DNA from 2 places in the Streptomyces sp. NPDC003379 genome. Region 1 is predicted to be linked to the other one. Evidence: riboswitches for the same ligand, from Rfam matches in the RefSeq annotation. Region 1 holds a riboswitch; the other holds the start of a gene.
The links. A riboswitch is a leader RNA that binds a small molecule or an ion and turns the genes downstream of it on or off. The one in region 1 is predicted to bind S-adenosylmethionine.
Positions count from the first base shown of each region.

Region 2: linked by a shared signal. The riboswitch ahead of ACWDVB_RS35085 (aminotransferase class V-fold PLP-dependent enzyme) and the one ahead of thrC (threonine synthase) in region 1 are both predicted to bind S-adenosylmethionine.

Region 1 is NZ_JBSFRK010000061.1:4,864-8,259, reverse strand. It holds gene ACWDVB_RS36220 (MoaD/ThiS family protein) at 1-270, opposite strand, end outside; gene thrC (threonine synthase) at 322-1,617, opposite strand; SAM riboswitch class I at 1,635-1,791, opposite strand; gene ACWDVB_RS36210 (glucosyl-3-phosphoglycerate synthase) at 1,966-2,910, shown strand; gene ACWDVB_RS36205 (alpha,alpha-trehalose-phosphate synthase (UDP-forming)) at 2,963-3,396, shown strand, end outside.
Region 2 is NZ_JBSFRK010000055.1:34,168-37,563, forward strand. It holds gene trpD (anthranilate phosphoribosyltransferase) at 1-1,019, shown strand, start outside; SAM riboswitch class IV at 1,116-1,233, shown strand; gene ACWDVB_RS35085 (aminotransferase class V-fold PLP-dependent enzyme) at 1,454-2,836, shown strand; gene ACWDVB_RS35090 (glycerate kinase family protein) at 2,785-3,396, opposite strand, start outside.

The DNA.
Region 1 (3,396 bases):
GCCGGCGACCGCCGGAATGATCGAGACGCCCGCGCCGTCCGGGGTGGCCGTCTCCAGGCCCTTTTCGAAGCGGACGTCGTCGTCGTTCACGTACACGTTGACGAAGCGGCGCAGCTTGCCCTGGTCGTCCAGGACGCGGGCCGCGATGCCGGTGTGGTTCTTCTCCAGGTCGGCGATGACCTGCCCCAGGGTCGCCCCCTCGGCGGCCACTTCGGCCTTGCCGCCGGTGTAGGTGCGGAGGATGGTAGGAATCCGGACGTTCACGCTCATGGGTTCACCTCGGTAGTTCAGGTCGGAAGGAAAGCTCAGGCCCTACGGCGGCTAACGGGCAAGCCCCGCGGCGCGGAACGCCTCGACGCTGGGCCGGATCGTGGCAGTGGCCTGCGACGTCTCAGCGACGGCGTCCAGCGTCTTCAGGCCATCTCCTGTGTTCAGCACGACCGTGGTCAGCGAGGGATCGATGAGCCCCGCCTCGACCAGCTTCCTCGTGACGCCCACGGTCACCCCCCCGGCGGTCTCCGCGAAGATGCCCTCGGTCCGCGCGAGGAGCTTGATCGCGTCGACGACCTGCTCGTCGTTCACGTCCTCCACGGCGCCGCCCGTGCGGCGCGCGATGTCGAGGACGTACGGCCCGTCGGCGGGGTTGCCGATGGCGAGGGACTTGGCGATGGTGTCCGGCTTCTGGGGGCGTACGACGTCGTGGCCCGCCTTGAAGGCGGCCGACACCGGAGAGCATCCCTCCGCCTGCGCACCGAAGATCTTGTACGGCTTGTCCGCCACGAGGCCGAGCGCGATCAGCTCCTTGAGCCCCTTGTCGATCTTCGTGAGCTGTGAGCCGGAGGCGATCGGGATGACCAGCTGGTCGGGCAGCTCCCACCCCAGCTGCTCGCAGATCTCGTACGCGAGGGTCTTGGAACCCTCGCCGTAGTACGGCCGGAGGTTGACGTTGACGAAGCCCCAGCCCTCGCCCAGCGGGTCGCCGATCAGCTCGGAGCAGAAGCGGTTCACGTCGTCGTAGTTGCCCTCGATGCCGACGAGCTCACCGCCGTAGACCGCGGCCATGACGACCTTGCCCTGCTCCAGGTCGTGCGGGATGAACACGCAGGAGCGGAAGCCGGCGCGGGCCGCGGCGGCGCCGACGGCGCCCGCGAGGTTGCCGGTGGAGGAGCAGGAGAGCGTGGTGAAGCCGAAGGCCCTCGCCGCCTCCAGGGCCTGCGCGACGACGCGGTCCTTGAAGGAGTGCGTGGGGTTGCCGGAGTCGTCCTTGACGAACAACTTGCCCTGCTCGACGCCGAGTTCACGCGCGAGGTTGTCGGCCTTGACGAGCTTGGTCCAGCCGGGGTTGAGATTCGGCTTGTCGGCGACGTCGGCGGGGACGGGCAGCAGCGGGGCGTAGCGCCAGATGTTGGCGGGCCCGGCCTCGATCCGCTTGCGGAGGGCTTCCGGGTCGCCGAGGGGCAGGTCGTACGCGACTTCGAGGGGGCCGAAACACTCGGCGCAGGCGAAGATCGGGCCGAGCGGGAACTTGGTGCCGCATTCCCGGCAGGAGAGACCCGAGGCGGGACCGAGGTCAACGGTCGTGGCGGGGGTTTCGGTGGCGACAGTCTGCACAGCCATGGAGGGGAGGCCCTTTCTCCTCATCTTCCCCGCGGCGCATCTCGCCGCGAGACGGAATTGGCACCTTCCCTAGCCGGGAGCCTCGCGGCGCTGATCACTTGATCGCGTCCGAGACCGGCTGGAGGGTTGCCGGGGCTTCAACGGGCCGTATCCCTCTGCCCCTCTGGATGAGCGGTATTCGATTATGGGATTCAGTTGTCGATCTCGACGTGGTTGTCGATCTCGAACGCGGCAGCGACCCCGACATGCGATGGTCACCGGCGTTGTTCAAGACTGTAACCGAAGCCCTGGACCCTTGAGATAGTCGTCCGCACCGCGAGATGGATCACATATGGGAGGACCCTGACCGTGCTGGAAGAGGTCGAGCGCTGGCTGAACGGACGTTCGTGGTCCGTCGCCGACCGCCCGCTGGACCGGTTGTCCGCCGCCAAGCGCGCGTCCGGCGCGACGGTGAGCGTCGTGCTGCCCGCGCTGGACGAACAGGAGACGGTCGGCGCGATCGTCTCCGAGATCCGCCGCGAGCTGATCGAGAGGGTTCCGCTGGTCGACGAGCTGGTGGTGATCGACTCCGGCTCGTCCGACCGTACGGCGCGGGTGGCGCGGGAGGCGGGCGCCGAGGTCGTCCACCGGGACGAGATCCTGCCGCGCATCGCGCCGCTGCCCGGCAAGGGCGAGGTGCTGTGGCGTTCGCTGCTCGTGACGAGCGGGGACATCGTCGCGTTCGTCGACGCGGATCTGCGGGAGTTCTCCGCGGACTTCGTCACGGGGATCGTGGGCCCGCTCCTGACCGACCCGGACGTGGCCTTCGTGAAGGCGATGTACGACCGTCCGCTCGGCGAGGCCGCGGGCCAGGGCGGCCGGGTGACCGAGCTGATGGCGCGGCCGCTGCTGAACATGCACTGGCCGCTGCTCGCCGGTTTCGTCCAGCCGCTGGGCGGCGAGTACGCGGCCCGCAGGTCGCTCCTGGAGCGGCTGCCGTTCCCCGTCGGGTACGGCGTGGAACTGGGGCTGCTCGTCGACGCGCTGCACACGGTCGGCCTGGACGCGCTGGCGCAGGTGGACGTCGGGGTGCGCAAGCACCGCCACCAGGACGGGCAGGCGCTCGGGCGGATGGCGGCGGCGATCTACCGGACGGCGCAGCTGCGGCTCGCGCGCGGACATCTCGTACGCCCGGAGCTGACGCAGTTCGAGCGGGGCGAGCACGGATTCGTGCCGCGGACCCACGCCGTGGACACGGAGGAGCGGCCGCCGATGGCCGGCATCGCGGAGTACGCGCACCGGCGCGTGGCGTGACCGCTTCCGGTCGTACGTTTGCCCGGCCCCGGGACGGGCTACGTTTTGCCACATGGTCCCCGAGCCCCGAACAGCAGCAGCGCAAGCACAGGTACTCGTCGCGTCCAACCGCGGCCCCGTCTCGTACACCGTCACAGAGGACGGCGAGCTGACCGCCAAACGCGGCGGCGGCGGTCTCGTCTCCGGGCTGAGCGCCATCGGCGACGAGGCGGACGCCCTCTGGGTGTGCGCGGCGCTCGGCGAGGGCGACCGGGAGGCGGTGCGGCGCGGCGTCGGCGAGCCGGGCGTGCGGATGCTCGACATCGACGCGGGCTCCCGCGAGGGCGTGCACGCGGCGGCGTACAACGGCATCGCCAACTCGGTCCTGTGGTTCGTCCACCACATGCTGTACCAGACCCCCCTGGAACCGGCCTTCGGCCCGGAGTTCCGCGCGCAGTGGGAGGCGTACGAGACGTACAACCGCGCGTTCGCCCAGGCGCTGGCGGC
Region 2 (3,396 bases), on a different contig from region 1:
CCTGGCCCGACGTACTGAACGGCCTGCTCGACGGGCACGACCAGAGCGCCGACGACACGGCCTGGGCGATGGACCGCATCATGCGCGGCGAGGCCACCGACGCGCAGATCGCGGGGTTCGCGGTCGCGCTGCGGGCCAAGGGGGAGACCGTCGAGGAGATCTCCGGTCTGGTGCGCGCCATGTACGCGCACGCACGCGTCATCGACGTGCCGGGGCCGAGCGTCGACATCGTCGGCACGGGCGGCGACGGCGCCAAGACCGTCAACATCTCGACCATGTCCGCGATCGTCGTCGCGGGCACGGGCGCGAAGGTCGTCAAGCACGGCAACCGCGCCGCCTCCAGCGCGTCCGGTGCCTCCGACGTACTGGAGAAGCTGGGCGTCAACCTGGACCTCACGCCCCAGCGCGTGGCCGAGGTGGCCGAGGAGGCCGGGATCACCTTCTGCTTCGCGGTGAAGTTCCACCCGGCGCTGCGCCATGTGGCGCCCGCCCGCAAGGAGCTGGGGATCCGTACGACCTTCAACTTCCTCGGTCCGCTCACCAACCCCGCCAAGGTGCGGGCCCAGGCCACCGGTGTGGCCGACGCCCGCATGGCGCCGATCGTCGCCGGAGTGCTCGCCGAGCGCGGCTCGTCGGCCCTGGTCTTCCGGGGCGACGACGGGCTCGACGAGCTCACGACCACGGCCACCTCGCGGGTGTGGGTCGTGCGGGACGGGGCGGTGCGCGAGGAGTCCTTCGACCCCCGTGACGTCGGGATCGGCCTCGTGCCCGTCGAGGCGCTGCGGGGCGCCGACGCCTCGTACAACGCGGAGGTCGCCCTGCGGCTGCTCGACGGCGAGAGCGGGCCGGTGCGGGACGCGGTGCTGCTGAACGCGGCGGCGGCGCTGGTCGCCCTCGCGCCGACCGACGAGCCGCTGGTGGAGCAGATCCGCGTCGGCATGGCGAAGGCGGCTCGGGCCATCGACTCCGGGGCCGCGAAGAAGTCCCTGGAGCGGTGGGTGACGGCCAGCAGCCGCTGATCACCGGGCCTGAGGCCGACACATGTGACGCGAGGCGCGGTCCGGATCCTGGACCGCGCCTTGCGCGTCGAAGATCTTGTGGCAAGATGCAGGACAGGTCATGAGTGACAGCGACTACGGCCCCGGCCCGCTGTCCGGCAACCCTCCGTCCGTGGCGGGGTGCCCCGGGTGAAGACCAGGTCGTACGCAGCAAGGCGTATGGCAAGCGCGGACCCCTGGACATCGGTGAATGTCACAGCCCTGGGGTCCTGGTCCTCAAGGGAGCAGTCTCGTGAGCAAGCGAATGCGATAGGGCCTGTCGGCCCCGTTTTTCACACCCTCCGCCCGGCGAAGAGCGCCGTGCGTCGAGGCAACACCCGTACGCCGGACAGCCGTCGCGCTGCCGCACGGGATCTTTCGCAGCCGTTCCGCCTTGCCCGCAGGGAGATACCGCCATGTCTGTTTCCGCCGTCGCCGCCGACTCCTCCGTCTGTGCCCCGCTGGCCGTGCTCGGCCGGGACGTCACCGTGCCGCTGGTCACCGGCGGTGAGGTGACGTACGCCGCGCTCGACTACGCGGCGAGCGCGCCCGCGCTGCAGCGGGTGTGGGACGACGTGGCCGCGTACGCGCCGTACTACGGCAGCGTGCACCGCGGCGCCGGATACCTCTCGCAGCTCTCCACCGACCTGTTCGAGAACTCCCGTACGGCCGTCGCCGAGTTCCTCGACTGCCGCGCGGACGACCAGGTCGTCTTCACCCGGTCCACCACCGACTCGCTGAACCTGCTCGCCGCCGCCCTGCCCGCGAACTGCCAGGTCTTCGTCTTCGAGACCGAGCACCACGCCTCGCTCCTGCCGTGGCGGGACGCCCAGGTGACGTACCTCGACGCGCCCCGCACCCCCGACGAGGCCGTGCAGACCCTGGAACGGGCGCTGGCCGACCGCCACCCCTACGGGCCCGCCCTGGTCTGCGTCACCGGCGCCTCCAACGTCACCGGCGAGCTGTGGCCGGTGCGGGAGCTGGCCGCCGCCGCGCACGCGCACGGCGCCCGGATCGTGCTCGACGCAGCGCAGCTCGCCCCCCATCACCCGGTGTCCGTAAGGGAGTTGGACGTCGACTGGGTCGCGTTCTCCGGGCACAAGCTGTACGCGCCCTTCGGCTCGGGCGTGCTCGCGGGCCGCTCCGACTGGCTGCGCGCCGCCGAGCCCTACCTCGCGGGCGGCGGGGCCTCGCGGAAGGTGGCGCGACGCCCCAAGGAAGCAGGCGGCGGCGTGGACGTGGAGTGGCACGACACCGCGGCCCGTCACGAGGCCGGGTCGCCGAACGTCATCGGCGTCTACTCCATCGCCTCCGCCTGCAAGGCCCTCACCGACGCGGGCTTCGACGAGCTGGTCGCCCGTGAGCGGCATCTGATCAAGACGGTGCGCGAGGGGCTCGCCGAGGTGCCCGCCGTGCGGGTGCTCTCGCTCTTCGGTGACGACGCGCCGCGCGTGGGCGTCATCTCCTTCGTCGTGGACGGCTGGAACAGCTCGCACTTCGCCGCCGCGCTCTCCGCCGAGTACGGGATCGGCGTACGGGACGGCCTGTTCTGCGCCCACCCGCTGGTGCGCACCCTCCTCGGCGGCGAGGCCGACGAGCCCGGCGAGTGCGGCGCCCCCGAGGCGGCGCCCGGCGAGAAGTCGCTGAACGCGATCCGCGTGAGCTTCGGCGCGGGCACCCCGGACGAGCACGTCGAGCGTTTCGTACGCGCCGTCAAGGAGCTGGTGGCGGACGGCGCTCGGTGGAGCTACCGCACCGAGGACGGCCGCTGCGTGCCGGACACCAGCGCCGCCGCCTGACCCACGGGCAGCCGGCCTCCGGACAGCTGCGTCCCGAGCCGGATCATCCGCAGGGCCCGCTCGGTCGCGTCGGTGAGGAACTCGCCGCCCCGGCCGAGCGCCTCGGTCAGCGACACCGGGGCGGGCAGGATCGCGCTGTAGGCGTCCACGCCCAGCGCGCGGACGGTGTGCGCGCCGTCCCCGATGGTGCCGGCGAGCACCAGGACCGGGCGGCCGAACCGCTTGGCGCGGCGGGCCACCTCGGCGGGGATCTTGCCGTACGAAGTCTGGTGGTCCAGGGCGCCCTCGGCGGTGACGACCAGGTCGGCGCGGGCAAGGCGGGCGTCCAGGTCGAGTCGGCCGAGCAGTACGTCGAAGCGGGGCAGCAGCAGGGCGCCGAGCGCGGCGAGACCGGCGCCGAGGCCGCCCGACGCGCCGGTGCCGGGGCCGCCGAAGAGGTCCGCATCGACGCGCAGGTCGCGTGTGAGGACGTACGCCCAGTGCTCCAGGGCCGCCGCGAGCTCCTCGACCTGCCGGGGTGTGGCGCCCTTCTGGGGGCCGAAGACGCGGGCCACGCCGCG